3 regions of the Streptomyces sp. NPDC048275 genome follow, and region 1 is predicted to be linked to each of the others. Evidence: riboswitches for the same ligand, from Rfam matches in the RefSeq annotation. Region 1 holds a riboswitch; each other region holds the start of a gene.

What was found. A riboswitch is a leader RNA that binds a small molecule or an ion and turns the genes downstream of it on or off. The one in region 1 is predicted to bind thiamine pyrophosphate.
Region 2: linked by a shared signal. The riboswitch ahead of thiC (phosphomethylpyrimidine synthase ThiC) and the one ahead of AB0D57_RS23910 (cytosine permease) in region 1 are both predicted to bind thiamine pyrophosphate.
Region 3: linked by a shared signal. The riboswitch ahead of AB0D57_RS12445 (thiamine ABC transporter substrate-binding protein) and the one ahead of AB0D57_RS23910 (cytosine permease) in region 1 are both predicted to bind thiamine pyrophosphate.

The regions. Positions count from the first base shown of each region.
Region 1 is NZ_JBEZLR010000041.1:33,195-43,195, forward strand. Features, by position in the region: gene AB0D57_RS23880 (NPP1 family protein) at 1-477, opposite strand, end outside; gene AB0D57_RS23885 (hypothetical protein) at 961-1,485, shown strand; gene AB0D57_RS23890 (hypothetical protein) at 1,541-1,765, opposite strand; gene AB0D57_RS23895 (alpha/beta hydrolase) at 2,178-3,158, shown strand; partial or broken gene AB0D57_RS23900 (MFS transporter) at 3,513-3,947, shown strand; gene thiD (bifunctional hydroxymethylpyrimidine kinase/phosphomethylpyrimidine kinase) at 4,000-4,812, opposite strand; gene AB0D57_RS23910 (cytosine permease) at 4,862-6,256, opposite strand; TPP riboswitch at 6,246-6,340, opposite strand; gene AB0D57_RS23915 (maleylacetate reductase) at 6,414-7,493, opposite strand; gene AB0D57_RS23920 (type III PLP-dependent enzyme) at 7,602-8,813, opposite strand; gene AB0D57_RS23925 (class I SAM-dependent methyltransferase) at 9,463-10,001, opposite strand, start outside.
Region 2 is NZ_JBEZLR010000018.1:68,363-78,363, reverse strand. Features, by position in the region: gene AB0D57_RS14040 (LacI family DNA-binding transcriptional regulator) at 1-4, shown strand, start outside; gene AB0D57_RS14035 (metallophosphoesterase) at 240-1,310, shown strand; gene AB0D57_RS14030 (hypothetical protein) at 1,493-2,362, shown strand; gene AB0D57_RS14025 (VWA domain-containing protein) at 2,520-4,022, opposite strand; gene thiC (phosphomethylpyrimidine synthase ThiC) at 4,270-6,072, opposite strand; TPP riboswitch at 6,065-6,221, opposite strand; gene AB0D57_RS14015 (YibE/F family protein) at 6,293-7,783, shown strand; gene AB0D57_RS14010 (SsgA family sporulation/cell division regulator) at 7,846-8,283, opposite strand; gene AB0D57_RS14005 (IclR family transcriptional regulator C-terminal domain-containing protein) at 8,383-9,156, opposite strand; gene AB0D57_RS14000 (DUF5326 family protein) at 9,521-9,733, opposite strand; gene AB0D57_RS13995 (cupin domain-containing protein) at 9,899-10,001, opposite strand, start outside.
Region 3 is NZ_JBEZLR010000015.1:86,192-96,192, forward strand. Features, by position in the region: gene rpsB (30S ribosomal protein S2) at 1-534, shown strand, start outside; gene tsf (translation elongation factor Ts) at 630-1,466, shown strand; gene pyrH (UMP kinase) at 1,646-2,416, shown strand; gene frr (ribosome recycling factor) at 2,604-3,161, shown strand; gene AB0D57_RS12430 (phosphatidate cytidylyltransferase) at 3,161-4,303, shown strand; gene AB0D57_RS12435 (DUF6479 family protein) at 4,459-4,806, opposite strand; gene rlmN (23S rRNA (adenine(2503)-C(2))-methyltransferase RlmN) at 5,082-6,188, shown strand; TPP riboswitch at 6,213-6,331, shown strand; gene AB0D57_RS12445 (thiamine ABC transporter substrate-binding protein) at 6,411-7,487, shown strand; gene AB0D57_RS12450 (iron ABC transporter permease) at 7,589-9,196, shown strand; gene AB0D57_RS12455 (ABC transporter ATP-binding protein) at 9,196-10,001, shown strand, end outside.

The sequences.
Region 1 (10,001 bases):
GCCATAGATGTTGAAATTGCCGTGGGCGGAGGTGGAGACGTACTGGGCAACGTCGTTCTGCACCCAGACCACGACGTGCTCCCAGTCATTGCGGTGCCCGCCGAGGCCACTGCCGGCCACGGCCTGGTCCTTCTCGAAGTAGAGGCCGTACATGATCGCGCACCAGCCGTTGTTGCACTTCTCGCGTGAGTAGCCGTTGGTGTTGTCGAGGTCCGAGGCGTCGCGGCACTGGCCGTTGAGGGCACCGGACGGATTGAGGCCGCCGTTGATCGTCCCGTCGGGGCCGATCGCGGGACTGGAGTAGCAGCCGTCCGTGTCGTAGTCGAAGGCCGGCTGGAACGTCTGCTCAAGTCCGTCCGCATTGGCGGGCAGGGCCGTGGGCGGCGCGGCGAGCGCGCTCCCCGGAAAGGCCACGACCAGCGCGACGGCGCTGCCGAGGATGAGCGAGACCTTGCGGATGCGCGAACTTCTCGTCACTGCGTCCCCTTGATCGACCGCGGTGTGGGCACGGGCAGCCGGATTGGCATGCCCGGATCACCTTTTCCCACTTCGTCGACAAGGCAAGCGTCAGGAGGTGTCGCCGTGATGAAGGGTCAGCCAAGGGAAGGATGGGGCGAGTTGGACGAGGGGCAGTCGAGTGGGGGGCGGGTGACCGCCCTGCGCGCACACCGGACTACCACAGAGAGCCCAGTCCGGTTACTCCCCCCGTGGCAACGGCTCCCCGGCCGCAAAGTCCGTTGCCCCTACGCTGCCCGAGTGGGCACCGCCGCGCGGTACACCTCGTAAATCACGCCGGTGACCTGCTTTTCCGCGCGCTGGTCGGCTGGGACCGAGGCGCCGCGACGCCTTGATGTCCGTCTCGTCCCCGCGTCGCCGCAACCGCAGTTCGCCCATCGGAGTCCCTCAGGACGTTGGCCGCCCACGGGGGTTGCGGCCAACAGCTTCCAGGGGGAAAACATCATGCGCACTACATCTGCGTCCGCACCCGCATCCCGCTCCGGCCGACGCGCCACCGCGCTCGGACTCGCCGGTCTGCTCGCCACCGCGGTGATCGCCACGACCACCGCGTGCGCGGGGAACGCGGACACCGCGGTCCGTTCCACCAGCACCAAGACGGTTTCGCCCAAAGGGCTGCCGTCGGTGGAGGGCAAGGCGTACGGCTACAACCCGTACGCCTGGGCCACCCGCAGCCCGAGCAGGATCGGCGTCTACGGCATCACCCTGCACGGTCAGAGTTTCAGCAAGGGCGGCCAGGTGAAGATGGTCCTCTACAAGGACTCCCGCATCACGGGCATTCCCAGCTGGTACAAGACGACCACCGCGCGCACCGTCTGGGGGCGCCCCGGCGGCGGCTTCGATGTCACGACGGGCCTGCTGGACTGCACAGCCTACGGCTACGCGCGCAACTCCACTCTGATGGTCCTCGACGTCACCACCAACACCTGGTCCAACAAGGTCCGCGTCTCCACGGATTGCGGAAACTGAACGATCCGGCAAGGGCAGGCGTCCGTACGGAAGCGCGGGGACGGCGTGGGCGGCCTCAAGCGCCCGTTTCGGGTCCCCAGTACTCCGGCCCGATGCCGCGCCAGTCGATCAGTGGGGACACCGCCGCGGTCACGGGGTCCACGTCCAGACCCGCGCGACGCAGGAACTCGGACAGGTCCTCGAGGTTGTAGGCCAACCCGAGGTTCTCTCCGTGCACACGCACTCGGCGGCCGCCGGTCTCCGCCGGCGGGGCCACGATCACAGGCAACGGTTCGGACATGGTTCCAGCCTCGCCTGTCCGGTCCGGGCCTGCATCCCGACTGTGTGAACGTTCATGCCTTCTCCGTCTCCTTCCCGTCGCGAGCCTTGCGACGGGAACCCCACGGGCAAGAGGATTCAATCACGTGTTCGATTTCTGGCGCACCTCGTGCGCGCTGCCTGTGACTCGCAGCTGTGACTGAGCGCTTCAGTTGACCACTGAGCGCGACACATGGCCGAACTGAGGGCCGTAGTTGGCCGCTTGAGGCGTCCCTGCGGGCGGCCCTGCGTATGTGAGCTGCCGGGGCCTTGCTGAATCGGCAAACGCACTCGTCTTCTCGGCACGGTCTTCCGGATGATCGGCGTTGAGCCAACGCAACGGTGGCAGGGCGCCCTCAGGGCGCACAGCAGACCAAAGGGTCCTGGAGGAGCGTATGTCGCAGCACGTCGCGGAGTTCACGCATCGGTTGGTCTCCTCGCCGGGAGGCCGGATTCACCTGGTGGAGCAGGGAATGGGGCCGCTGGTGCTGCTCGTCCACGGCTTTCCGGAATCCTGGTATTCCTGGCGCCGCCAGCTGCCGGCACTCGCGGCGGCGGGATACCGCGCGGTCGCCGTCGACGTCCGCGGCTACGGCCGCTCCTCGAAGCCGGCCGCGACGCATGCGTACCGGATGCTCGACCTGGTGGAGGACAACGTCTCGGTGGTGCACGCCCTGGGCGAGGAGTCGGCGGTGATCGTCGGCCACGACTGGGGCGCGACCATCGCTGCGAACTCCGCCCTGCTCAGGCCTGAGGTCTTCCGGGCAGTGGGACTGCTGAGTGTTCCCTACACCCCGCGCGGCGGGCCCCGCCCCAGCGACGTCTTCGCTCAGATGGGCGGGGATGAGGAGTTCTACGTCTCCTACTTTCAGGAGCCGGGCCGCGCCGAGGCCGAGATCGAACCCGATGTACGCGGTTGGCTCGCGGGCTTCTACGCGGCCCTGTCCGCCGACACCATGCCCGCACCCGGCGCTCCCGATCCGCACTTCGTCAGCAAGGCCCAGACGCTGCGTGACCGGTTCCCCATCGGCCGGCTGCCCGCCTGGTTCGATGAGAACGACCTTGACGTCTACGCCGGGGAGTTCGAACGAACCGGTGTAACCGGGGCGCTGAACCGCTACCGGAACATGGACCGCGACTGGGAGGATCTCGCCGCCTTCGACGGGGCTCCCATCACCCAGCCGTCCCTGTTCATCGGCGGCAGCCTGGACGCTTCCACGACATGGCTGGCCGACGCGATCAAGGCCTACCCGCTCACGCTACCGGGCCTGATCTCCTCCCACCTCCTCGACGGCTGCGGCCACTGGATCCAGCAAGAACGCCCCGACGACATCAACCGCCTTCTCACCGAGTGGCTCGCCGTCCTGCCCGCCTAACACATTCGCGCGCGCCGCCCAGTGCTGTCGAAACACGTGATCACCGCCCGGGGGAAGGCGCTGCTCTGCCCAGAACTGAACTCCGCCACGTAGCCGGCCGAGCGCCGGGGTTGGCCTGATGGGACGGCGGATCTGGCGTCGACCCGGGCGACTCGCCGCCCGCGGGATCCTCAGCGCCAGGCAATCCTTCGCGCAGCCCGCCGGTACCTCACCCACCCGGAGTTGCACCAGTGGCTGGAGGACCCGGGCACGGGGCGCGGGCCACTGGTTCGGGCCTGTCCGGGAGGCGCGGAGCCGGGTCCCGATACGCTCGGGGCTCGTCGCCCGTTCGCGTCGTCTGACGCAGACGGGTGTGGTGCGCTCTCGGGGCGGGTGGCGCGAACGCTGGACGTCGGCGCCACCTTGATCGTGTTCCGTGTCCTTGCCGCCGTCGGCTGGCTGCCGCTGGTCCTTGTCGAGCGTGGACCGTGGGGGCTCGTCTCGGTATCGCTGGCCTTCTTCGTGGTGTCCTTGGCGATCTCGATCGAAAGCCCGGTGGAGATGAGTTATCGCCAGTCGGTGACGCCCGACCGGCTGCGGGGGCGGATGAACGCCACGATCCGCTCGTTCAACTGGGGGACGGTAGCGGTGGGGGCGCCGGTGGGCGGCTTGCTCGCCGACCAGGTCAGCTATCGGTTCGCCTTGTGGGTGGGCCTGTCCGGAGCGGTCGTTCAGGCACTCGCCCTCGCGGTGTCCCGCACGCGGGAGGCCCGCGCCGCCGATGAACTCGAGCCTTCCGTTGCCGCCTGACGGCAAAGCGGCACGGGCGGTGTTCGCCACGGGATCGAGCCGAGGCTCGGGATCAACGCTCCGCGCGCGTCCGCCAGCCGTGGTCGACCGGTCCGAGACCGGAACCGAGGGCGAATCCCGCCGCAATCGCGCCCGTGACGTAGTCCTTCGCCAGCCGCACCGCCTCCGGTACCTCCCGCCCCCGTGCCAGCTCCACCGCGATGGCTGAGGCCAGGGTGCAACCGGTGCCGTGTGTATGGCGGTTGTCGTGGCGCGGCGCCCGGAACCAGTGCTGATCGACCCCGTCCGTCAGCAGGTCGACGGCCGCGCCGGGCAGGTGGCCGCCCTTCACCAGGACCCAGCGGGGCCCGTACGACAGGAGCCGTCGCGCGGCGCGGACCATGCCCTCCTCGCTCGTCACCTCGATCCCCGTGAGCTCGGCCGTCTCGTCGAGATTCGGTGTCGCCACCGTCGCGACCGGCAGCAGGACGGTCCGTACGGCGTCCAGGGCGTCGTCCGCGAGCAGTCGGTCGCCGTGCTTGGACACGCTCACCGGGTCCACCACCACGGGAGCGGTCGCGTCCGACAACAGCTCGGCGACGGTCTCGACGATCAGCGGAGAGGCGAGCATGCCGGTCTTCACGGCCTGCACCCCGATGTCGTCCACGACACTGCGGTACTGCGCGCGCACCACCGCGGCCGGAAGTTCCCAAGCGCCTTGCACACCAAGGGAGTTCTGCGCGGTGACGGCGGTCAGCACGCTCATGCCGTGTGCTCCCAGCGCGAGCATCGTCTTGAGGTCGGCCTGGATGCCCGCGCCGCCGCCGGAGTCCGATCCGGCGATGGTGAGGACACGGGGCGGGGCGGCGGGCGTCATCGGGGGCATGGTGGTGTCACTCCGTACGGGAGGGGGTGAGGGGGATGAGGGGCGCGGGTCAGTGGCGCGCACGCAGCGGGGCGTACACCGCCAGGGCCACCACGAACGCCACCCCGTAGGCGAGGTCGGCGCCGTGCAGGGCCTGCGCGACCGGGCCGACGTACAGGCTGGTGCTCATGAAGGGCACGGCGGCGGCGAAGGCGGCGACGAACGCCACCAGCGCGGGCCACCACGGCAGTGGTCGCGCGCTCTCGGTGGGCAGGTCGACCGGTGCGCCGCCGCGGGCCCTGGCCCGCAGGAGCCAGTCGACGGCGACGATCGCGACGAATCCGGGGATCCAGTAACCGACGAGCAGCAGGACGTTCTGGAAGCGGCTCGTGGTGTCGGCGGCGTGCATCCACAGCACGAGCGGGAAGCCGAGTGCGGCGGCCAGCGCGGCGGCGAGCGGACGCGGCACACGCAGCCCCATGGTCTGCAGCGCGAGCGAGCCGCTGTAGTCGTTCATGGCGTTGCTGCTCAGGGCGGCGAGCGCCACGGCGAGCAGGCCGAATGCTCCGAGCGCGCCGCCGCCGAGCAGTGTGTCGACGCCCCGGGCCGTCTGGTCGGTGAAGACGGACGCGCCCCACAGGCCGAGCGCCTGGACGGCCACGAAGGACACGCCGATACCGAGGAGGGTGCACCAGAACATGCGCGGGCGGGACGCCGTACGGGGCAGATAGCGGCTGAAGTCGCTGGCGTACGGCGCCCACGACATCGCCAGGCTGAGCGCGATGGTGCAGGTCAGAACGAAGGCCCCGGCCCGGTCGGCGCCGTGCACGGTGGCGGCGGCAGCGGGGTGGGCGCCGTTCAGGAGCTTCACCGACAGGGCGGCGAAGGCGGCGGCGAGGGCGAAGGTCATCACGGTCTGGAGCCGGTGGATCGCCTCGTACCCGAGGACGCCGAGCGCCCCCTGTGCCGCCATCATGACCAGGACGCCCAGCCAGAACGGCCAGCCGCACAGCTGAGCCAGGGCGTCCCCGCCGAAGAGACCGATCAGCGCGTCCCAGGCGATGGAGGACAGCCATTGCAGGGCGCCCGGCACCACCACGGCCCGCCCGAACGCCAGCCGGGCGAGCGGCAGCTGTCCCGCGCCGGTCTGGCTGCCCCAGGTGCCCAGATACGCAGTCGGCACGGCGCCCAGCAGGGTACCGAGGACGACGGCGACGAGCGCGGTCGAGAAGTCCAGGCCGAGGGCGATACCGACGGTGCCGGTGAACACGCCGGTCATGGTCAGGTTGGGGGCGAACCAGACGGTGAACAGGCGGCCGGGGCTTCCGTAGCGATGGTCCTCCGGTACCGGGGCGATTCCGCGCGCCTCTACGCGCAGATCACCGGGTGCGGCGGGCATCCGCCCGTCGAAAACGCCTTGCGGGCCCCCGACGGCCACCTCATTACGGGCGTACGGCAACGACATGAGACATCCCTCCGCCAGTCCTAACTGGTTCAGGTTCAACGGGTGTGATCTCAGCCCTCGTGCGGGGCACCCCGTGTCCGGTTCGGCGGTCAGGATAGCCCGGTCCGCGCCCGCGCCCCACCGGAGGGGCTCGCAGCGAGAGGTCCGGGGAGGCGGATCAGGAATCGACGCGCGGCTCCCAGCCCTCGTACGCCGCCGTCAGCAGCCCCAGCACACCGTTCGCGGTGACCTCGCGGGGGTTGGGGTACGCCTGCCCGGCGGCCTCGGCCGCGGCCACCGCCAGGTCCGCCTCCTTCAGGCCGAGTTCGGCGAGGGAGCGGGGGGCGCCGAGGCTTCCGGCCAGGTCGCGGAGCGCACGGGGGACATTGTCGGTGCCGAGGGCGCGGGAAAGGGCGGTGATCGCCTGGGGTGCGGCCGGCGCGTTGTACGCGAGGGCGTACGGGAGGACCACCGTGTGTGTCTCGGCGTGCGGCAGGCCGAAGGTGCCGCCGAGGACGTGGCACAGCTTGTGGTGCAGGCCCATGGTGGTGGCGCCGAGGCAGGCGCCGCAGAGCCAGGCGCCGTACAGGGCTCGACCTCGCGCCTCGAGGTCGTCGGGGGCGACGGCGAGGAGCGGCAGGGCGCCCGTCATCGCGCGGACGCCCTCCTCGGCCATGAGCGAGACGAGCGGCGAGACGTCGGGGGCGTACAGGGCTTCGACGGCGTGGGCGAGCGCGTTGATGCCGCTGGTGACCGTGAGGGGGACGGGGAGCGAGAGGGTGAGTTCGGGGTCGTAGACGACGCTACGGGGCTGGACGGCCGGGTCGCGTCCGGTGCGCTTGGCGCCGTGCTCGGTGAGTCCCCAGACCGGGGTCATCTCGGAGCCGGAGTAGGTGGAGGGCACGGCGATCAGGGGCAGGCCGGTGCGCAGCGCGATCGCCTTGCCGAGCCCGATCGCGGAGCCTCCGCCGACCGCGACACAGCCGTCGGCGCCCACCGCGCGCGCCACCTCGACGGCCCGGTCGGCGACCTCGACGGGTACATGCATCCTGGCCTCGGTGTGCAGCCCCGCGCAGGCGTCGCCCAGCGCGTCCGCGACCGCTCGCGCCGTGGCCTCGCCGCGGCTGCCGCAGATCACCAGCACCCTGTGCAGACCGAGCCGCGCGACCTCACCGGGGGTCGCGGACACCGCTGCGCCGGGCCGGAAGACGACGCGGGCCGGCTGAGTCTCGTACGAGAAGTCGAGAGGGGTGTTCATGGGGTTGTTCATACCGGCTCCAGTACGAGGTCGAAGCGGGCGTACTCCCGCGGGTGATCTTGTCAGGGCCGCAACGCCCCGGGCGACGTCGTATCGCGAGTCGCGTGGCTAGACGCCCGGGTCCAGGAAATGGAAGCCCGGCTGGGGATATCTGAGGAATTCCTGCTGGGAGGCGGGTGCGGTGTAGGCGCCCGCGAGGGAGAACACGACGCGGTCGCCGGCCCGCAGCCCCGGCGCTCGGGCATGCCGGACCAGAACGTCCTTCGGAGTGCTCAACTGGCCGGTGAGGGTGACCCGTTCCCTCCGTACCGCCGGTCGCGGCCAGAGGTACGGCCACAGTTCCACTTCGAGTACGGACCAGGGCTGGTCGCGCTTCTTGGTCGCGGGGGTGCTCAGATGAACCGCGGTGCCGCGGACGACGGCGAAGTCCTCACTGGGGCCGTGCTCGACGTCCAGCACCTCGCTCGCGTACCAGCCGCAGTACGCGGTCAACGCGCGACCGGGTTCGATACGCAGCGTCAGCTCTGGGTGGACGGACGTGAGTTGGGCGAGTCCTTCGCCGTACGCCTTCCAGTCGAAGCGACGCTCGGGGTCGTCGTAGTCCACCGCCATGCCACCCCCAATGTTCACCTCAGTGAGGTGAAGGCCGTGCCGCGCGGCCAGTTCCGAAGTCCAGTCGACGATGGCCGCGGCGACCGCCAGGTGTTCCGGAGCGTGCAGCCCGTCGACCAAGTGCGCATAAACACCGCGGAGTTCGAGGGCCGGATAGCTGCCGTCGGTGAGCAGGCCGATGATCGTCTCCGCCTGCGCCGGGTCGAGGCCGGAACGGGTGCGGCGGCGGTCCGTCGCGAGGTCGCTTCCGGCGAGCAGGCCGTCGGCCACCGGGAGGTTGAAGCGCGGCAGGACCGCCACCTTGCTGTCCGGAGCGTGCCGCTGGGCCAGCCCGGCCAGCATGTACAGCTCGTACTCGCTCTCGACGTGGAAACGGGTCACGCCCCGCTCCAGCGCGGCCGCGAGCTCCGTCGGAGTCTTGTCGGTACCGCCGAAGGCCAGCGGACGGTCCGGTGCCGCTCGGGTGACGTAGGAGAGTTCGCTGTCCGAGGAGACCTTGTAGCCGTCGACGTACGGGCCGAGGGCGGTCAGGATCTCCGGTTCCCGGTTGGCCTCAGCCGCGTAGTACAGCTCGACACGCTCGGGCAGGGCGTCCCGCACAAACGCAGCGTGTGCACGCAATGCCGCCAAGTCGTACACGTAGGCCGGTAGTTCGGTGGGAGGCAGGGTCAGGATGCGGTCGCGCACCGCAAGCGGGGGTGTGGTCATGAGGAACTCCGGGTCGTGTGGCGCAGGATATCGGTGGCACCCGGGGAGGGAGGCGAGCGGCCCGGCGACGAGGCGGACCAAGCGGCGCGCGGCCCGGCGACCCGGCCGGACGGCAGGCGGAGGCGGCATCGGCATCGGCATCGGCATCGGCATCGGCATCCTGGCGAGCACAAACGCCCCGGAGCGTTACACGTGCCACAGGAGGCGCAAGGATCACCGGGGCCGTGGTGTCCCGCTCCCGGTGCCCGGCCCGTCGGCTCCGGCGGAGCGTGTCGGGAATGCCGACCGCTCGTCCGGTTCGGCACGGTGGTGGGGGACCAGGAGACGCGCGCCGTCGCCTTCCGGCTCGCCGGCGCCCACGCTCGCGGGGTCGGCGCCCTGTGGCATTTCACGATCATCCTGTTCCGCGACTCCATACCCGAGGCCTCGCTACGATCTCTACCCGGTGAGAGATCCGTCAGCACCTCGAGCCGCTCACGTAACGGGATGAACGACGTCACACCCGGCGAGCCGCGGCATCGTCGACGGCATGCGCAACGTGCGTCGGGGGGGGCCGGCCCCGAGGCGGCGGCTAGGACCTGTCCGGTCGATCACGGTGGAGGAAAGCAGCGGTGTGTGCGCGTCTCCGCGGTGATCGACCGGACAGGTCCTAGTTCCTCACGGCGACGAAGCCGAACAGATCGGGGATGCCGCCCGGGCCCGTCTCCACGGTCCGTATCACCCTCAGATCGGCCGCCACGGTGGCGTTGAGGAGGTCCGCGAGGGGGATGTGCCAGGCGCCGACCCGGGCGCGGACCCCGGCCGGATTCCACGCCTCGAAGCTGCGCGAGCGGTCGGCGTACCGCTCGTCGACCACGATCCTGGGCCGGTCGCTCCAGTCCGCGAACGCGCCGATGAAGCAGGGGTGCACCCCGAGGTGCACGAAACGCCCGCCGGGGTGCAGGACCCGGGCGGTCTCGCGCAGCACAGCGGCGTAATCGGGTACGTCGGTGCTGGCCAGCACGCACACGGCGGCGGGGAGGGAGCTATCGGCGAACGGAAGGGCTGACGCGTCGGCCACGGCGACCGGAAGCCGCTGCGCGGCATGACGCAGCTGCCCGGGCGAGAGATCCACTCCCACCGGTGTCCATCCCAGCCCGGCGAGCGCGGGCGCGTGGGCGCCCGTCCCGCAGCAGACGTCCAAGCACG
Region 2 (10,001 bases), on a different contig from region 1:
GTAGCCCGGCCTCGGGCGAAGTTGACGTCCGGAATACTTGCGGCGGGGCATCCACCAGGGAAAGCTCCGCCCAATTCGGGCGAAAACCGCGATGAACTGGACTCCCGCTCCGATTCACCACCCCTGGGTCATCACATGGCGCGATCCGCATTCCTATGATGGGCCCACGACACCGCGGGCAGCTGCGACCAGGCAGTCCGATCCGGTGCAGATGCGGCGCGATGGTGGTGGAGGGGTCGATGACTCAGGGGGCCGGTCAGGGACCCGAGGCGGTGCGGACGGCGACGTTGCGCGACTTCCGGGTGCCCGCGTACGTCCACGAGACCGGTCCGTACGCGCATAACACGCCTCCCGACGCGGGGACCAGACCCGCCGAGGAGCCCGAGGGGTACACGCCCACGCGGCGCGATCTGCCCGTGATCAACCGGGGCGACACGGTTCAGGTCGTCATCGACCCCGAATCCGTACCGGCCCCACAGCCGGCCGCCGGTCCGGGCCCCCTGTACGTCGTCGGCGACGTACACGGCTATCTCGACGAGCTGGTCGCCGCGCTCCAGGAGCAGGGCCTCATCGACGCCGCGGGCAGCTGGTCCGCCGGGACCGCGCGCCTGTGGTTCCTCGGCGACTTCACCGACCGCGGCCCGGACGGCATCGGTGTGATCGACCTCGTGATGCGGCTGTCCGCCGAGGCGGCCGCAGCCGGCGGTTACTGCAAGGCGCTCATGGGCAACCACGAGCTGCTGCTGCTCGGCGCCAGGCGGTTCGGCGACACGCCCGTCAACTCCGGAGCGGGCACCGCCACCTTCCAGGCCGCCTGGCTGCTCAACGGCGGCCAGAAGACCGATATGGACCGCCTCCAGGACCACCACTTGCAGTGGATGGCCCGCCTCGACGCGATGGAGCAGGTCGACGGGCACCTGCTGGTGCACTCCGACACCACCGCCTATCTGGACTACGGCGACTCCATCGAGGCGGTCAACGACACCGTCCGCGAGACCCTCACACGCAACGACGCGGACGAGTGCTGGGACCTCTTCAGGAAGTTCACCAAGCGCTTCGCCTTCCGCGACGACGGGGGCGCCGAAGCCGTGCTCTCCCTGCTGGACACATACGGCGGCACGCGCATCGTCCATGGTCACAGCCCCATTCCCTACCTCCTGGGCGAGGTCGGCTCGGAGGACAGCGAGGACGGCGCGGGGCCGGTGGTCGACGGACCGCATCTGTACGCCGACGGGCTGGCCATCGCAATGGACGGCGGAGTGACCATGGCCGGAAAGTTGCTGGTACGGCAACTGCCGCTGGATAGCTGAGGGTTCTTCGGGCAGGCGTCCCCCACGGAGGAGTGCGCCGACGAGGGGGCCAATTTCTGCAAACCCCCTGTCATGGCGTGCCGTCACCGCTCTACCATCGGTTTATCCGTAGCAGGCTCCCCTCCGTTTCTGCCCAACGGCTCGTCAGCGTGCGAGCCATCAGCCCTACGGAGCATCGGGGGATGCACATGAACAGCGTTCCGCAGCACCTGCTGAGCGAGGACCGCCAGGAATACGAGCGGATCCTCGGCGAGGCGCTGCGCTCCGCCCCACACCGCCCGGAACTCGCCGCTGTCGGCCAGCGGCTCAACCCCGAACAGCTGCGCACCATGGCGCTCAACGCCACCGCGCTCATCACGGCGGCCGCGGCGACCGAGTACGCGCACTATGTGAAGGTCCGCGAGGAACTGCGCCAGCCGACGCCGTCCCCCCCGACCGTGAGTGAAGAAGCCGGCTCCACGGAGTCGGGCACGACCGCGATGGGGCTCGCCACCACCATGGGGGAGGTGGCCGAGACCGCCGGAGCGGGCGTCATGGCCGTCGTCGCGGTGCTCGCCCCCGTCCTCGCCGGAACAGCCGCGGCGATCTTCCTGATCGTCGGTTACATCCTGAAGATGCTCAACCCCGAGCCGACGTTGGCCAAGACTCTCCTGACCACCGGCTGGGTCTTCGGCGCGGTCGCGGCGGCCGCGACGCTGGCCGCCGCGGTCGGGCTGCTGCTCACCGCGCTGCGCGACGGCTCGTCCTCGCTCCAGGCCGGAGCACACGGCGAGCGGAACGCGGAGGTGTCCCGGGCCAGGGAAGCCTGGCGCCTGGCCCTGCTGGAGCGCGGCATCATGCCGTTCCTCCGGGAGGCACTCGCCGATCCGGGTACGGCGGCACTGGGTCGTCCGTCCCCGACGCCGACCACCGGCCGCATGCCGCAGCTCGGCTACAACCGGCCGGGGTTCAGCAGCCCCGAGGGCGGACCCGCGGCGGGCCCGCGCCCGAGCTTCACCAGCCCGGACTTCACGAGCCCGGACTTCGGAGGACCCGAGCACCAGCCGGAGTGACACCCGCCGGTCCCACACCGGAGCGACGGCTCAGCGAACACTGGGACGACGGGCTCGGCAGACACCGCGGTGACGGGAAGGACCGGGGCCCGCGCTGATGCAGCGCGGGCCCTGCCCCGTGCGCGGCACACGCTCGTACGCTCCTCGGCGAGCGGGCTCAGACGATGCCCAGCTGCCGGGCCGCGGTCACCCAAGCCGGGAACTGTGAGAGCAGCCGGTCGTACAGCGCCGGGTCCGGGACACGGCTGATGTCGTCCACGGCGAAGAACCCGACGTTGTCGACGCGTCGTCCCGGCAGGGTGTCGAACCGCTCCAGCACCCCGTAGTTGGACCGTCCCAGACCCACGAACTGCCAGAAGATCGGCTCATCCACCGCTTCCAGCAACTCCTTCTCGATCTCCCTGTTGCGGTAGACACCTCCGTCGGAAAAGAAGAGCACCAGCGTGGGGTCAGCGGCCGGATGCTCACGAACATACGAGCGAACCTCCGCGATCGCCTTCTGCTCCTCGTTCTGGATACCGACCGCCCGCATGTCCACCTGCCCCGGCAGCAGGCCCTTCCGCGGCTTCTTGCGCCGGAACAGGCTCAGCTCGCCGACCTTGACATGGAGTTCGAGCCACTCGGGCAACTCGCCCAGCCTCAGATCCGGCAGCCGGGCCGCGTTGGAAGCGAATGTCCACGCCTGCATCACACCGTCGTCGTCCAACTGCGCGGCCACCGCAGCCATCCGCTCCACCACGTCGGCCACGACGCCCTTCGAGTAGAGGAAGGACATGGAACCGGAAGCATCGAGGATCAGCACGACACGCGCCGTGACACCCACCGCACCGTGCTTCCGCAGACTGACGGCCACCTGCTCCTTGCGCAGTGAGAGCCGCTTGCGCATATCGACGGGCAGCTGCTCCTCGCCCTTGCTGAGGCTTGCTGCAGACGGTGTTGCGGTGGGTGTGGGTGCGGAGGGGCCCAAGGACGCGGCGGACACGGGCGTTGCCGCCGGCCTCGGGGGCATCTGCGGCGTCGGGGGCGTCGACGGGATCTGCGGGGCAGGCCCGGGGATCCCTGGCGTAACCGCGGCCGAAGCCGCCGGAGGGGTTGCAGGGTGGACCGGAGACGCATCCATGGACGCCTCCTCATCGACGCTGATGCCGAAGTCGGTTGCCAGGCCCGCGAGTCCGGACGCATACCCCTGTCCCACGGCGCGGAACTTCCACTGACCGCCGCGCAGATACAGCTCACCCCCGATGAACGCCGTCTCCGTCGTGGCCTCCATCTCGAAGCGCGCGACCTCCTGCTGCGTTCCGGCGTCCAACAGCCGCAGCGTCAGTCCGGACAGCTCACCGAAGGTGCCACCGTCGGCCGAGGCGCACAGAACGACCCGCTCGATCTCCGTTTCCAGGGCGCGCAGGTCCACTTCGACCGTGTCCGTCGTCGCATCGGCATCCCGCCGCTTGCCGAGATGGCGTACGGCGCGGGAGGCATGCTGCGGCTGGTTGTAGAAGACGAAGTCGCCGTCGTCCCGCACCCGTCCACCCACGCCGAGCAGCAACGCCGACGCGTCCGCGTCCGGTGCACCGGCTCCGCCTCTCCAGCTGAGCACGGCCTGCAGTGCCCCAGCGGTGACGGGAAGATTGGCGCCCTTGCTCATGGCTGTCGATGTCATGCGCCCAGTCTGCCGAGAGAACGCGGCCACGGAGCCGCTCGATGCACAAACATCCGCTTCGACCGGCCCACGGACACACTCACCACATACCTGCGCCTCCTCAAAGGAGACAGCAAAGGATTCAGTTTCGGCAGAGGCCGCCGCACGCCCCCTGACCGCGGTCGAGCGGCTGAGGAATGCCCAACGAAACTGAACTATGGCGGTGCTTCCTGGTCGACTGCCCCAAGGAGCACCGCCGTTCCAGCAATCAGTCTGTCAGCGGCAGGTAGACCCTGTTCCCGCTCGCCGCGAACTCCTTCGACTTCTGGAGCATCCCCTCGGCTACCTCCTCCGCCGTCGCCCCAGCGGCCGCCGTACCACCGAACCGCTCCGTGATGCTTTGGCTAATCTTCATGCTGCAGAACTTCGGGCCGCACATGGAGCAGAAGTGCGCCGTCTTTGCCGGCTCGGCCGGCAGGGTCTCGTCGTGGAACTCCCTTGCCGTATCCGGGTCCAGGGCCAGGTTGAACTGGTCCTCCCATCGGAATTCGAAGCGGGCGTCGGACAGCGCGTCGTCCCATACCTGCGCACCTGGGTGCCCCTTGGCGAGGTCGGCTGCGTGGGCGGCGATCTTGTAGGTGATGACGCCGGTCTTGACATCATCACGGTCAGGCAGGCCCAAGTGCTCCTTGGGCGTGACATAGCAGAGCATGGCCGTGCCCCACCAGGCGATCATCGCGGCACCGATGCCGGAGGTGATGTGGTCGTACGCCGGCGCGACGTCCGTCGTCAGCGGGCCGAGCGTATAGAACGGAGCTTCATCACAGATCTCCTGCTGAAGGTCGATGTTCTCTTTGATCTTGTGCATCGGGACATGTCCCGGGCCTTCGATCATCGTCTGTACATGAAAACGCTTCGCGATCGTGTTGAGTTCCCCGAGCGTCCTCAACTCCGCGAACTGCGCCGCGTCGTTGGCGTCCGCGATCGACCCGGGTCGCAGCCCGTCGCCCAGAGAGTACGTGACGTCGTAGGCGGCGAGGATCTCGCAGAGTTCCTCGAAGTTCGTGTACAGGAATGATTCCTTGTGGTGCGCCAGGCACCAGGCCGCCATGATCGAGCCGCCGCGCGAGACGATGCCGGTCTTGCGGTTCGCGGTGAGCGGCACGTACTGCAGGCGTACACCCGCATGGACGGTCATGTAGTCCACGCCCTGCTCGGCCTGCTCGATAACGGTGTCCTTGTAGATGTCCCAGGTCAGCTCCTCGGCGTGGCCGTCGACTTTCTCCAGGGCCTGATAGAGCGGCACCGTGCCGATAGGGACAGGGGAGTTGCGCAGGACCCATTCACGCGTGGTGTGGATGTTGCGGCCGGTGGACAGGTCCATGACCGTGTCAGCGCCCCAGCGGGTTGCCCAGGTCATTTTCTCGACCTCCTCCTCGATGGAGGAGGTGACAGCGGAGTTGCCGATGTTGGCGTTGACCTTCACCAGGAACCGCTTGCCGATGATCATCGGCTCGATCTCCGGGTGGTTGACGTTCGCGGGCAGTACCGCGCGGCCGGCGGCGATCTCCTCACGGACGATTTCAGGGTCGACGTTCTCGCGGATCGCCACGAACTCCATCTCGGGCGTGATCTCGCCGCGGCGAGCGTATGCGAGCTGTGTGACCGCCTCTCCGGGACGGCCCCGGCGCGGCTGGCGCGGCCGCCCCGGGAAGACGGCGTCGAGGTTGCGCAGGCCCCCGCGCGGCGAGGTGTGCTTGATCCCGTCGTCCTCAGGACGGACGGGACGACCCGCGTACTCCTCGGTATCACCGCGGGCAGTGATCCAGTTCTCGCGCAGCGGCGCCAAGCCCCTGCGTACGTCGGTGTCGGCCGTCGGATCGGTGTACGGACCGGAGGTGTCGTACAGCGTGACGGACTGCCCGTTGGTGAGGTGCACCTGACGGACCGGCACCCGTAGGTCGGGGCGAGAACCCCCGACGTATGCCTTGTGCCAGCCGATGGACTTCCCGGCCTCCTGCGGCTGTTCGCCCTGGCTGGAGGCAGGCGTGCGTACGTCCTTGTTGGTCATGAGACCTACTCCCTACGCCGGCATTACCCGGTAACAGGTTCAGCGGTCGACGCAGCGGCTTCCGTCTGCCGATGTTTCATGTGAAACATCGCTAAGACGAAGGTCAGCGCCCTCTCAGCCCGGTGCTCCGAGCTCCCGCGTGTGCAAAGGTGCCTCCACGCTAGCGTCATATCTGGCGCGGTGAACAGAGGGCCTCCGCCGTTCTTGCGATGATCGGTCGGTGACCACATCGCAGAAGCCCTCGTTCCCACCGCCCGAGCCGCCGCGCCGACCCGGCTCCGGTGACGGCCATGGACATGGCTCCGATAACGGCCACGGGCATGGACCGGACGGCGACCGTGGCCCCGGGCCCGGAGATGGGCACGGCCCCGGAGACGGACACGGATCGGGCGGCGGGCACGGATCGGACCACTCTCACAGTCACAGCCATGGCCCCGCCGCGCCTGTCTCCAAGCACCTGCGCAAGGTCATCGCCGCGGTGCTGATCCCCTTCGCCGCCGCGGTCTTTGTGGGTCTCCTGGTGCTCTGGCCCGGTGGTGCCCCGTCTCACGAGCGCACCGGCGTCGGCTTCGACCGGCAGACCCAGCAGGCCACCGTCACCAAGGTCGACAAGGTGGACTGCAAAGCCGTCAACGCGTCGGGGGAGACCCCGACCGGCGCCACGTCCACCGCCGAAGGCTCCTCCGCCCAGCAGCAGGCGACGGGCGACTGCAAGAAGGCGACGATCCGGGTCGACACCGGCAAGGACAAGGGCCGTACGTTCACCGAGATCGTCCAGCCCGACCAGTCACGGCAGTTGCACCAAGGCCAGAAGGTCGTGGTCGCATACGAACCCTCCGCGCCCAAGGATCTGCAGTACTCCGTCAGCGACGTGAACCGGAAGTTCCCCCTGGCGCTGCTCGCCGGGATCTTCGCCGTGGTCACCGTGGTGGTGGGCCGGATGCGCGGCGTCATGGCGCTGATCGCGCTGGCCGTCAGCTTCCTGATCCTGACGTTCTTCATCCTGCCCGCGATCCTGCAAGGCTCGGATCCACTGATCGTGGCGATTGTCGGGGCCAGCGCCATCATGCTGATCGCGCTGTACATGTGCCATGGCCTCTCGGCCCGCACGTCGGTGGCGGTGATCGGCACGCTGCTCTCGCTGGTGCTGATCGGCGTACTCGGCTCCATGTTCATCGGCTGGGCCGCGCTGACCGGCAACACGGACGACAACACTGGACTGATCCACGGCTTGTATCCGTCCATCGACATGAGCGGTCTACTGCTCGCCGGCGTCATCATCGGTTCGCTCGGTGTCCTCGACGATGTGACGGTGACACAGACGTCCGCGGTCTGGGAGCTGCACGAGGCCAATCCGACGATGGGCTGGCGCGGTCTGTACCGCGCGGGCATTCGGATCGGCCGCGACCACATCGCGTCGGTCGTCAACACGCTCGTCCTGGCATACGCCGGCGCCGCGCTGCCGCTGCTGCTGCTCTTCTCGATCGCGCAGAGCAGTGTGGGCGCGGTCGCCAACAGCGAACTGGTCGCCGAGGAGATCGTGCGCACTTTGATCGGCTCGATCGGTCTCGTCGCCTCAGTGCCGGTGACCACCGCGCTGGCCGCCCTGGTGGTCTCGGCGGACCGGCCAGGGGGCCCTGCCGTCCCCGTGGAGCCCGCCGGGAGCAGGACTCCGGTGCGTGGCGGGAGGGGGCGCCGCCGCAAGCGCTGAAGCCTCCTGGCACGCCTCACTTGTGAGGAAGCGTTACTCCACTTGGGGGTACCAGAGCGCTGTCAGCCCGCGCTCTGCTCCTCCGCGAGGATCCGGTCCAACGCCTCGTCGAGGTGGGCGTCGAAGTCGGCCAGCGAACGCTCCTGCCCCAACGGCACCAACTTGTCCGTGCGATCGAGGAATGCCACGAGCGGCGCCGCCCCGGACCGGAACAGCGCGTGGTCGCTGCCCACCTGAAGCCGGATCAGCACCTCGCCGAACGCGTCCGGATCGGCGGGCGCGATGTGCACATCACCGTCGCCGCACGGCCGGCCCACGCCGTCGATCAGCAGCTCCCGCCCGAACGCCCAGGTCACGGGCGCATCTCCGGGCAAGTGGAAGGTCAGCCGCACCGCGTAGGGATCACAAGTCTCGTATCGCAGCTCCACCGGAATACGGAAGGAGAGCTCCTCCGACACGAGGAAGCTCATCATGATCTCTGCCTGTACCGACTCGCGCATCGCCTACCCCGTCGTTTGCCGTCGACTGGCCAGGAATCATCCCCCTGACACTGCCGAAATCTTGCTCAACGTACACAAGAGATCACAAGGAGTGAGTTTTCAGATGCTGATAGAGATCGCGAGTGACCCTAAAAGCCTGCCGATCTCACCCTGCAGCTGCCGTGCCGCGGGTAGCAGTCGATCGGCTTGGTGAACAGGCAGAGAAATGGCCAAAGTCGCGGCAGTTGTGCCGGCTGTGAGGGGGAGAGCGGCGCAGACCGTGCCCAGCGCGTACTCCTGCCGCTCGATGACGGGCTCCATCCGCCCCGTCCGCTCCAGGCGCCGCAACAGACTGGCGTTGTCACGCACCGTGTACGGAGTGATCGACTGCACCGGATAGCGATCGAGGTGATCCCGGCGGGCCTTCTCGTCCAGCTGGGACAGCAGACACTGGCCGACCGCGTGGGCGTGCCCGGTCTCCCGAAAGTCGGCCCACTCCTCCACCGCCGGATTCCCCGGGGTGTCAGCGACGCACATGACCTCGATCTCACCGTCGCGGTAGACCGCGTAGTACACCGGCACACCGATCGAATCGCGCCACTGGGCAAGCGTTTCACTCACCGTGCTGCGACGTTTCTGCTGGGCTCCGCTGCTGCTCAGCCGCTCGGCGGCCTCCCCCAGGAAGAACAGCCCTTTGTCACGGCGTAGATAGCCCTCGTGCACCAGCGTGCGCAGCAGATGGTAGGCCGTCGGCAGCGCGAGTCCGGCTTCCCGGGCGAGTTGCTTCGCCGGCGCCCCGTGCTCGCGTGCGGCGACGCCCTCCAGGAGCCGCATCGCCCGCTGCACGGAGCCGATCAAGGTCGTGGGATGCGGCTCCGAGGGCGGGACCTCCAGCGGAGGAGTACGCGGATCCGCAAGCGGGGTACGTGCCTCCGCAAGCGAGGTGCGTGGCTGTGCCGGCGGGGCACACGGCCCCGCGGAGGCGTTGGATCGCTGGATGGGTGGAGCGGGTGATTCTGCGGGTGCGGTGTCAACCGTGGCCAAGGGGCACTCCCGAAGCGCGAGGGGGACCGCCCGTGCGGGGGAACACGGGAGGGAGCTGTGCGCTGCCCGCGGGGATCGCCCCCGCGTCGAATTCCGGACTTTAACGGCCTGCCATCGCTTGCAGACGGCCTCGCCGGAAACTTCCCTCGGCCGAGGGAACCTCGAGTTCCCCTTTACCGACCTGCTCGTTACCAGGTGCTCCCCCGGCTGCGCCTCACCAATCGCTGCGCGACGACGAACTCGACGTGAACTTCCGTACTACGTAGATCAAACCGCCGACGAGTGCGACGAAGACCAGCACCTTGAAGAGCAGGCCGATCACGACAGTGAGCACACTGACTATCACGGTGCCGAACACGACCAGGGCGATGACCGGCACCGCGATCCACTTCACCCACCACGGCATCCCGTTGAAGATCTCTTGCATCTCCCTTGTCCTTGCCTCTCTTCGCCCGTCGCCCCAACTCCGGGACTCTGATTCCGGGTTCTCTGATGTCCTGCACTCGATGCTAGAACCGACAGGGCGCCCGGCGGGGCCCCCGCACCCCTTGTCCTCCCCTGACCGTTCCCCTAGGGAACCCTGAGGCGGACGTCAGCTCTCGGGCGGAGAGAACACCACCACAACCCGCAGGTCCTCGGTGATGTGGTGGAACTTGTGGGCAACCCCCGCGGGTACGTACACCACGCTGCCGCGT
Region 3 (10,001 bases), on a different contig from region 1:
CTGACCAAGAAGGAGCTTCTCGTGCTCTCGCGCGAGAAGGCCAAGCTGGAGAAGACCCTCGGTGGTATCCGCGAGATGCAGAAGGTGCCCAGCGCCGTCTGGATCGTGGACACCAAGAAGGAGCACATCGCGGTCGGTGAGGCCCGGAAGCTCAACATTCCGGTCGTCGCCATCCTCGACACCAACTGCGACCCCGACGAGGTCGACTACAAGATCCCGGGCAACGACGACGCGATCCGTTCCGTCACCCTGCTCACCCGCGTGATCGCTGACGCCGTCGCCGAGGGCCTCATCGCCCGCTCCGGTGCCGGCAAGGCCGAGGGTGACAAGGCTGCGGGCGAGCCGCTCGCCGCGTGGGAGCGCGACCTGCTCGAGGGCGAGAAGAAGGCCGACGAGGCCGAGGCCCCTGCTGAGGCTCCGGCCGCCGAGGCCCCCGCTGCCGAGGCCGAGACGCCGGCTGAGGCCGCTGTCGAGGCTCCGGCCGCCGAGGCCCCCGTCGCCGAGGCCCAGGCCGCGGACGCCGAGCAGGCCTGACCCCTCACCCCTTCGGGTTACGGACGGCGGGGGCACACCAAGCCCCCGCCGTTCCGTCCGTAGATCTTCAGACTTCGAGAGAGATTCCAGGAATCATGGCGAACTACACCGCCGCCGACGTCAAGAAGCTCCGTGAGCTCACCGGCGCCGGCATGATGGACTGCAAGAAGGCGCTGGACGAGGCCGACGGCCACGTCGACAAGGCCGTCGAGGCGCTGCGCATCAAGGGCCAGAAGGGCGTCGCCAAGCGCGAGGGCCGCTCCGCCGAGAACGGCGCTGTGGTTTCCATCATTGCTGACGACAACACCTCCGGTGTCCTGGTCGAGCTGAAGTGCGAGACGGACTTCGTCGCCAAGGGCGAGAAGTTCCAGGCCGTCGCCAACCAGATCGCCGAGCACGTCGTCAAGACCTCCCCGGCCGACCTCGACGCGCTCCTCGGCTCCGAGATCGAGCCCGGCAAGACGGTTCAGGCGTTCGTCGACGAGGCCAACGCCAACCTGGGCGAGAAGATCGTCCTGGACCGCTTCGCGCAGTTCGCCGGCGTCTACGTCTCCTCGTACATGCACCGCACCATGCCCGACCTGCCCCCGCAGATCGGTGTTCTGGTCGAGCTGGACAAGGCCGACGCCGACCTCGCCAAGGGCATCGCGCAGCACATCGCCGCCTTCGCGCCGAAGTACCTCTCCAAGGAGGACGTTCCGGCCGAGGTCGTCGAGTCCGAGCGCCGCGTCGCCGAGGAGACCACGCGCGCCGAGGGCAAGCCCGAGGCCGCGCTCCCGAAGATCGTCGAGGGTCGCGTCAACGGCTTCTTCAAGGAGGCCACCCTGTTGGGCCAGCCCTACGCGCTGGACCAGAAGAAGTCCGTTCAGAAGGTCCTGGACGAGGCCGGTGTCACCCTGAAGCGCTTCACGCGCATCAAGGTCGGCATCTGAGTCCGTACCGCGATCGACGCGCGACCCCGCTAGGGTCGACAGCAGTCGTCCGCGTACGCCGGCACGCGCGCGTGTGTTCCGGACGACAGCAGATCTGACGAGGAGGCCATTGCCGCGCATGGGAGCCAACACCCCACCGGCAATGGCCTTCTTCGTATGTGCACCATGAGGAGATCTCCATGACCACCACCCAGGCCGACCAGGGCGAGAAGACCGACGAGGGCAAAGGCGCGGGACGCTTTCTGCTGAAGCTTTCCGGCGAGGCGTTCGCCGGTGGCGGCGGACTGGGCGTGGACCCCGACGTGGTGCACAAGATCGCCCGCGAGATCGCGGCAGTCGTGCGCGGCGGAGCCCAGATCGCCGTCGTCATCGGCGGCGGCAACTTCTTCCGCGGCGCCGAACTCCAGCAGCGCGGCATGGACCGGGCCCGCTCCGACTACATGGGCATGCTCGGCACGGTCATGAACTGCCTCGCGCTCCAGGACTTCCTGGAGAAGGAGGGCATCGACAGCCGCGTACAGACCGCCATCACCATGGGGCAGGTCGCCGAGCCGTACATCCCGCTGCGCGCCGTGCGCCACCTGGAGAAGGGCCGTGTGGTCATCTTCGGCGCCGGTATGGGCATGCCGTACTTCTCCACCGACACCACCGCCGCCCAGCGCGCCCTGGAGATCGACGCCGAGGCCCTGCTGATGGGCAAGAACGGTGTGGACGGGGTCTACGACTCCGACCCCAAGACCAACCCCGAGGCCGTCAAGTTCGACTCGCTCAGCTACGGCGAGGTCATCACCCGTGACCTCAAGGTCGCCGACATGACGGCCATCACGCTGTGCCGCGACAACGCGCTGCCGATCCTGGTCTTCGAGCTCCTGGCGGAGGGCAATATCGCGCGCGCCGTCAAGGGTGAGAAGATCGGCACACTCGTGGGTGACCAAAGCGGCCGGGCCTGACCGGGGACCACCCCTGACGGGGAGCAACCCCGACCGGGGACGCACCCCGGCCGAGTACGGACCCTGACCGGGGGATGGACAATGTCCTGCCGGTCGGGAACCGTGCAGGAATAAGACGCGACGCAGCCGGCCGCCACCCCGACAAGGAGCAGCTGCCGGGCCTACTCAAGACACGCAGGAGCAAGTGGTGATCGAAGAGACCCTCCTCGAGGCCGAGGAGAAGATGGAGAAGGCCGTCGTGGTCGCCAAGGAGGACTTCGCCGCGATCCGCACCGGTCGTGCGCACCCGGCGATGTTCAACAAGATCGTGGCCGACTACTACGGCGCGCTGACGCCGATCAACCAGCTGGCCTCGTTCGCGGTACCCGAGCCGCGCATGGCCGTGGTGACCCCGTTCGACAAGAGCGCGCTGCGCAACATCGAGCAGGCGATCCGCGACTCCGACCTGGGTGTCAACCCGAGCAACGACGGCAGCATCATCCGAGTGGTGTTCCCCGAGCTCACCCAGGAGCGCCGCAAGGAGTTCATCAAGGTCGCCAAGACCAAGGGTGAGGACGCCAAGATCTCGATCCGCTCCGTGCGCCGCAAGGCGAAGGAGACCATCGACAAGCTGATCAAGGACGGCGAGGTCGGCGAGGACGAGGGCCGCCGTGCGGAGAAGGAGCTCGACGACACCACCGCGAAGTACGTCGCTCAGGTGGACGAGCTCCTGAAGCACAAGGAAGCGGAGCTGCTCGAGGTCTGATGAACGACTCTTCCTGGGGGGCGCCGCCACAAGCCGGGTACTGGGGGCCGTCCGCGCAGGGGCCTGTCCAGGGGGCAGCCCCGGCGGGTCCCACGTACGATGCGCATCACGCGCAGCACACTCGGCCCATGCCCATCGTGCCCGATGACGTACCCACACATGGCGGAGACCAGGATGACAACCGTGGGGCCGCTCGGCTGAGCGGTCCCACGGTCCGCGACGACACACCGCAGGCGGCGCCCTATGGGGCCCCCTCGCACAACCCGCAGAGTCCGCAGGAGCCCATGCCCAGCGCCGCCCCACAGCCCGCCCCCGCACCGCAGAAGAAGAGCGCGGGCCGCGATCTGGGTGCCGCGATAGGGGTGGGCGTCGGGCTCGGTGCGGTGATCGTCGCGTCGTTGTTCGTCGTCAAGGCCGTGTTCGTCGGTGTGGTGGCGGTCGCCGTGGTGGTGGGCCTGTGGGAGCTCACGTCAAGGCTCGAGGAGCGCAAGGGCATCAAGGCGCCGCTCGTGCCGCTGGCGGTCGGCGGAGCGGCGATGGTCGTCGCCGGTTACGTCCGGGGTGCCGAGGGCGCGTGGGTGGCCATGGCGCTCACCGCGCTCGCGGTCCTGGTCTGGCGGATGACCGAACCGCCCGAGGGTTACCTCAAGGACGTCACGGCGGGGGTCTTCGCGGCCTTCTACGTGCCGTTCCTGGCCACGTTCGTCGCGCTCATGCTCGCCGCGGACGACGGCCCGCGCCGCGTTCTGACGTTTCTGCTGCTGACGGTCGTCAGCGACACCGGTGCGTACGCGATCGGCTGGCGCTTCGGCAAGCGCAAGCTGGCACCGCGCATCAGCCCCGGCAAGACCCGCGAGGGTCTGATCGGAGCGGTCACCTTCGCGATGGCCGCGGGTGCGCTGTGCATGCAGTTCCTGATAGAGGACGGCACCTGGTGGCAGGGCCTGCTGCTCGGCCTCGCGGTCGCGGCCAGCGCCACGCTCGGCGACCTCGGCGAGTCCATGATCAAGCGGGACCTGGGCATCAAGGACATGGGTACGCTGCTGCCGGGGCACGGCGGCATCATGGACCGGCTGGATTCCCTGTTGCCGACGGCACCGGTGGTGTGGCTGCTGCTGGTGATCTTCGTCGGCTCCGGCTGATCCGTACGACGGTCCGGCAGCTTCTCCAAGGCGCGGCTGACCTGCGGTTGTGATGGTGGCGAGGGCTCGTTGTCCACAGGACGGCGAGCCCTCGCCGTATGTCTGCGAGGCGGCGAGCGGGCGCGGATCGGATCCCGCCGTCGATGGGCCGGGGGTCAGTGAGGGCCCAGACCGCCGCCGCCGAAGGAGCCGGTTCTGCCCTCGACCCAGCGTGGCGGCTTCTTCAACGGACTCGTGCGGTTCGGCGTGTGGGCCAGCTCGTACGGGGTGAGAGCGTGTTGGTCCTTGGTCACCTTGGGGACCTCGGCGGGCTCCCGGATCTCCCGGGTTTCCAGGACCGGGCCGTCCGCGGGAAGGTGCGGCTGCTCCTCGGGGCGTGGCAGGCGCTCGCCGGCCCGTATGCGGCAGCCCAGCCAGAAGCCGCCTGCCAGCAGTGCCAGGACGGCTATGGCGACCCCGAACAGCGCAAGGCTGATGAGGCCGCTCGGCTCTGCGATCTGCATCGATGCGATACTCATACAAGGCAAATACCCTCAAATTGCCCCATGAATCAACCGTCCTGATCGCGCCGGGCGTCGGTGGACGCCTCGCCCGCGGCGTGATCGCGAACGCCTCGGTCCGCTGGGCGGCGTCGAGGACGCGCCGGCGTTGCACGCGATACGTCACCAGCGTCCGGATGGTCCTCCAGGGCGCCTCTGACCTGCGGCTTTGATGGTGAGCTCTCGTTGTCCACAGGGCGGCGAGCCCGACTCCGTGTGTCTGCGACACTGGTAGGGCCATGCCTAAGCCCGGAGAACTTACTTTTGTCGCGCCGCGCGGAGCCAAGAAGCCGCCGCGGCACCTTGCCGATCTCACGCCTGCCGAGCGTAAAGAGGCCGTCGCCGCGATCGGTGAGAAGCCGTTTCGCGCCAAGCAGCTTTCACAGCACTACTTCGCGCGGTACGCGCACGACCCGTCGGAGTGGACGGACATCCCGGCCGCCGCGCGCGGCAAGCTCCAGGAGGCACTGCTTCCCGAGCTGATGACGGTCGTGCGGCATCTGTCGACCGACCAGGACACCACCCGCAAGACTCTGTGGCGGCTGTTCGACGGCACGCTCGTGGAGTCCGTGCTGATGCGCTACCCGGACCGGGTGACCATGTGCATCAGCTCCCAGGCGGGCTGCGGGATGAACTGCCCGTTCTGCGCCACCGGCCAGGCCGGTCTCGACCGGAACCTGTCCACCGGTGAGATCGTGCACCAGATCGTGGACGGCATGCGGGCGCTGCGGGACGGCGAGATCCCGGGTGGCCCGGCGCGGCTGAGCAACATCGTCTTCATGGGTATGGGTGAGCCGCTCGCCAACTACAAGCGGGTGGTCGGCTCGATCCGCGCTCTCACCGACCCCGAGCCGGACGGGCTCGGGCTCTCGCAGCGCGGTATCACCGTGTCGACGGTCGGACTCGTCCCCGCCATCCACCGGTTCGCTGACGAGGGCTTCAAGTGTCGGCTGGCCATCTCGCTGCACGCACCGGACGACGAGCTGCGCGACACCCTCGTACCCGTCAACACGCGGTGGAAGGTGCGCGAGGTGCTGGACGCCGGATGGGAGTACGCGGCCAAGTCGGGGCGCCGGCTCTCCATCGAGTACGCCCTCATCCGGGACATCAACGACCAGGCGTGGCGCGGTGACCGGCTCGGGCGGCTCCTCAAGGGCAAGCCCGTGCATGTCAATCTCATCCCGCTGAACCCGACCCCGGGTTCGAAGTGGACCGCCTCGCGGCCCGAGGACGAGAAGGCGTTCGTCGAGGCGATCGCGGCCCATGGGGTGCCGGTCACGGTCCGGGACACCCGGGGCCAGGAGATCGACGGGGCGTGCGGTCAGCTCGCGGCCACCGAGCGGTAACCTGTGCTCGGTACGTACATCTTCATATTCCGACAGGGGAGCGCCACAGCGCTGAGAGTGCGGTAGCCGGAACACCGGTGGGCCGCAGACCCTCAGAACCTTGCCCAGGTCATTCTGGGTAGGAAGTTCGGGCATCACTCAAGCTGTTGCGCCCTGCCCGGGAACCTCCCACGGTTCCCGGGCAGGGCCGCGTCTCTTCCTGGTCATCCCAGGAGGAATTCAGTGAGCATCAAGAGGACGATCACGGCCGTGGGTATCGGCCTGGGCCTGGTCACGCTGTCCGCGTGCGGGTCCGCCGACAGCAGCGACGCCGGGGACTCCAAGACCGTGACCCTCGTCAGTCACGACTCCTTCGCCTACTCCAAGAGCGTGCTGAACGCGTTCGAGAAGGAGTCCGGCTACAAGGTCAGGATCCTCAAGGACGGGGACGCCGGGCAGGCCGTGAACAAGGCCGTCCTCACCAAGGACAACCCGCAGGGCGACGTCTTCTTCGGCGTCGACAACACCCTGCTGTCCCGTGCGCTCGACAACGGGCTCTTCCAGCCGTACGAGGCGAGCGGCTCGGACCGGATCCTCCCGGAGTACCGGGTCGACCAGGACAAGCACCGGGTCACGCCGATCGACTCCGGTGACATCTGCGTCAACTACGACAAGAAGTACTTCGCCGACCACAAGCTGGCCCCGCCGACCTCCTTCGACGACCTGATCAAGCCCGCGTACAAGAACCTGCTCGTCACGGAGAACGCGTCCACCTCCTCGCCCGGCCTCGGCTTCCTGCTCGGGACCGCTGCCGAGTACGGCGACGAAGGCTGGCCCGACTACTGGAAGAAGCTGAAGGCCAACGGCGTGAAGGTGGTCGACGGCTGGGAGCAGGCGTACAACGACGAGTTCTCCGGGTCGGCCGGCGGAAAGAAGGCCAAGGCCGACCGGCCGCTGGTGGTCTCCTACGCCTCCTCGCCGCCCGCCGAGGTCATCTACGCCGACCCGAAGCCGACGACCGCGCCGACCGGGGTCGCGAGCGGCACCTGCTTCAGGCAGGTCGAGTACGCGGGGCTGCTGAGCAACGCCAAGAACACGAAGGGCGGCAAGGCGCTCATCGACTTCCTGGTCTCCAAGAAGTTCCAGGAGGACATGCCGCTGAACATGTTCGTGTACCCGGTGGTCGAGGGCGCCGAGGTGCCGGCCGAGTTCACGCAGTTCGGTCCTCAGGCCAAGGACCCCGAGACCCTGGCTCCCGCCGAGATCGCCGACAACCGTGACCAGTGGGTCAAGTCGTGGACCTCACTCGTACTGAAGTAACTGAAGTACTCGAAGTGGCTGAAGTGCCCCAAGTGGCTGAAGTGGCGGAAGCAGCCAAGGCGTTGCCCGACAAGCGCGGCAGCGCGGCGCGGCTCGGGCTCATGGCCCTGCCCGTCGCGTTCTTCGCCGTCTTCTTCGCCTACCCCGTCGCGGCCATCGTGGCCCGGGGCCTCAAGGTCGACGGGGTCTGGCAGTTCGGGCGGATCGGCGAGGTGCTGGCGCAGTCCGACATCCGGCACGTCCTGTGGTTCACCACGTGGCAGGCGCTCGCCTCGACGGCGCTCACGCTGCTGATCGCGCTCCCCGGCGCATATGTCTTCGCGCGCTTCGATTTCAGGGGCAAGCACGTCCTGCGGGCCGTCGTCACCGTGCCGTTCGTGCTGCCGACCGTCGTCGTCGGTACGGCGTTCCTGGCCCTGGTCGGCCGGGGCGGGCTCCTGGACCAGCTGTGGGGCGTACGTCTGGACACCACTGTGTGGGCGATCCTGCTCGCGCATGTGTTCTTCAACTACGCGGTCGTCGTACGGACCGTCGGCGGGCTCTGGGCGCAGTTGGACCCGCGCCAGGAGGAGGCCGCGCGGATGCTCGGCGCCTCCCGGTTCGCGGCCTGGCGCAAAGTGACGCTCCCGGCCCTGAGTCCGGCCGTGGCCGCCGCCGCGCTCATGGTCTTCCTCTTCACCTTCACCTCGTTCGGTGTGGTGCAGATCCTCGGCGGGCCGACCTTCTCGACCCTGGAAGTCGAGATCTACCGGCAGACCTCGGAGATCTTCGACCTGGCGACGGCGGCCGTGCTGACGATCATCCAGTTCGTGGCCGTGGGCGCGATCCTCGCCGTGCATGCCGGGACCGTACGCCGCCGGGAGACCGCCCTGCGTCTGGTGTCTCCCGAGGTGACCGCGCGCCGGCCGCGCGGGGCCGGGCAGTGGGCGCTGCTCGCGGGGGTGCTGGCGAGCATCGCCGTCCTGCTCGTCCTGCCGCTCGGCGTGCTGGTCCAGCGGTCCTTCGACACCCCTGGCGGCTATGGATTCGCCTATTACAGGGCGCTGACCTCCGCTGACAGCGGCATTTTCCTGGTCGCGCCGATCGAGGCGATCGGCAACTCGCTCGCCTACGCGCTCGCCGCCACCGCCATCGCCGTGGTGATCGGCGGTCTGGCGGCCACCGCGCTCACCCGACGGGCCGGTCGTCTCGTACGAGGTTTCGACGCGCTGCTGATGCTGCCGCTCGGCGTGTCCGCCGTGACCGTCGGATTCGGCTTCCTGATCGCGCTCGACGAACCGCCACTGGATCTGAGGTCGTCCTGGATCCTGGTGCCGCTCGCGCAGGCGCTGGTGGGCGTGCCCTTCGTCGTCCGCACCATGCTGCCCGTGCTGCGGGCGGTGGACGGACGGCTGCGGGAGGCGGCGGCCGTGCTCGGGGCGTCGCCGTGGCGGGTATGGCGGGAGGTCGATCTGCCGATGGTGCGGCGGGCGCTGCTGATCGCGGCGGGGTTCGCCTTCGCGGTGTCGCTGGGCGAGTTCGGGGCGACGGTGTTCATCGCGCGGCCCGACAATCCGACGCTGCCGGTCGCGGTGGCCCGGCTGCTCGGGCGCGCGGGCGACCTCAACTACGGCCAGGCGATGGCCCTTTCGACGATCTTGATGGTGGTGTGCGCGGTGGCGTTGCTGCTCTTGGAACGTATGCGCACCGACCGGACGGGGGAGTTTTGATGACAAGGCTCGTCAAAGAGGCGCAGGCGGAGGTGAGGGCGAAGTCGGGGAACGCCCTGCTGAGGATCGAGGCGGCGACCGTACGCTTCGGCCGGCGGCCCGTGCTCGACGCCGTCGACCTCGAGGCCGCCGAGCACGAGATCGTGTGCGTGCTCGGGCCGAGCGGCAGTGGCAAGTCCACGCTGCTGCGGGCGGTGGCCGGGCTCCAGGCGCTCGATGACGGACGGGTGCTCCTCGGCGGACGCGACCAGGGCGGCGTGCCCGCGCACCGGCGCGGCGTCGGGCTGATGTTCCAGGACCACCAGCTCTTCCCGCAGCGGGACGTGGGCGGCAATGTCGCCTTCGGGCTGCGCATGCACGGCACGCCGAAGGACCGACAGGCCGTACGAGTACGGGAGGTGCTGGATCTGGTCGGGTTGCCCGGAGCCGCTTCCCGGGCCGTCGCCTCGCTCTCCGGCGGCGAGCAGCAGCGGGTCGCGCTGGCCCGGGCGCTCGCGCCGCGCCCCCGGTTGCTGATGCTCGACGAGCCGCTCGGCCAGCTCGACCGCTCGCTGCGCGAACGGCTGGTCGTCGAACTCAGAGAACTCTTCGGCGAGTTGGGCACGACCGTGCTCGCGGTCACGCACGACCAGGGTGAGGCGTTCGCGCTCGCCGACCGGGTCGTGGTGATGCGCGACGGACGGATCGCCCAGGCCGGTACGCCACTTGAGGTCTGGCAGCACCCGGCGGACGAGTTCGTGGCGCGTTTCCTCGGCTTCGACAACGTGGTCGGGGCGACGGTGAGCGATCGGGTCGCGGACACCCC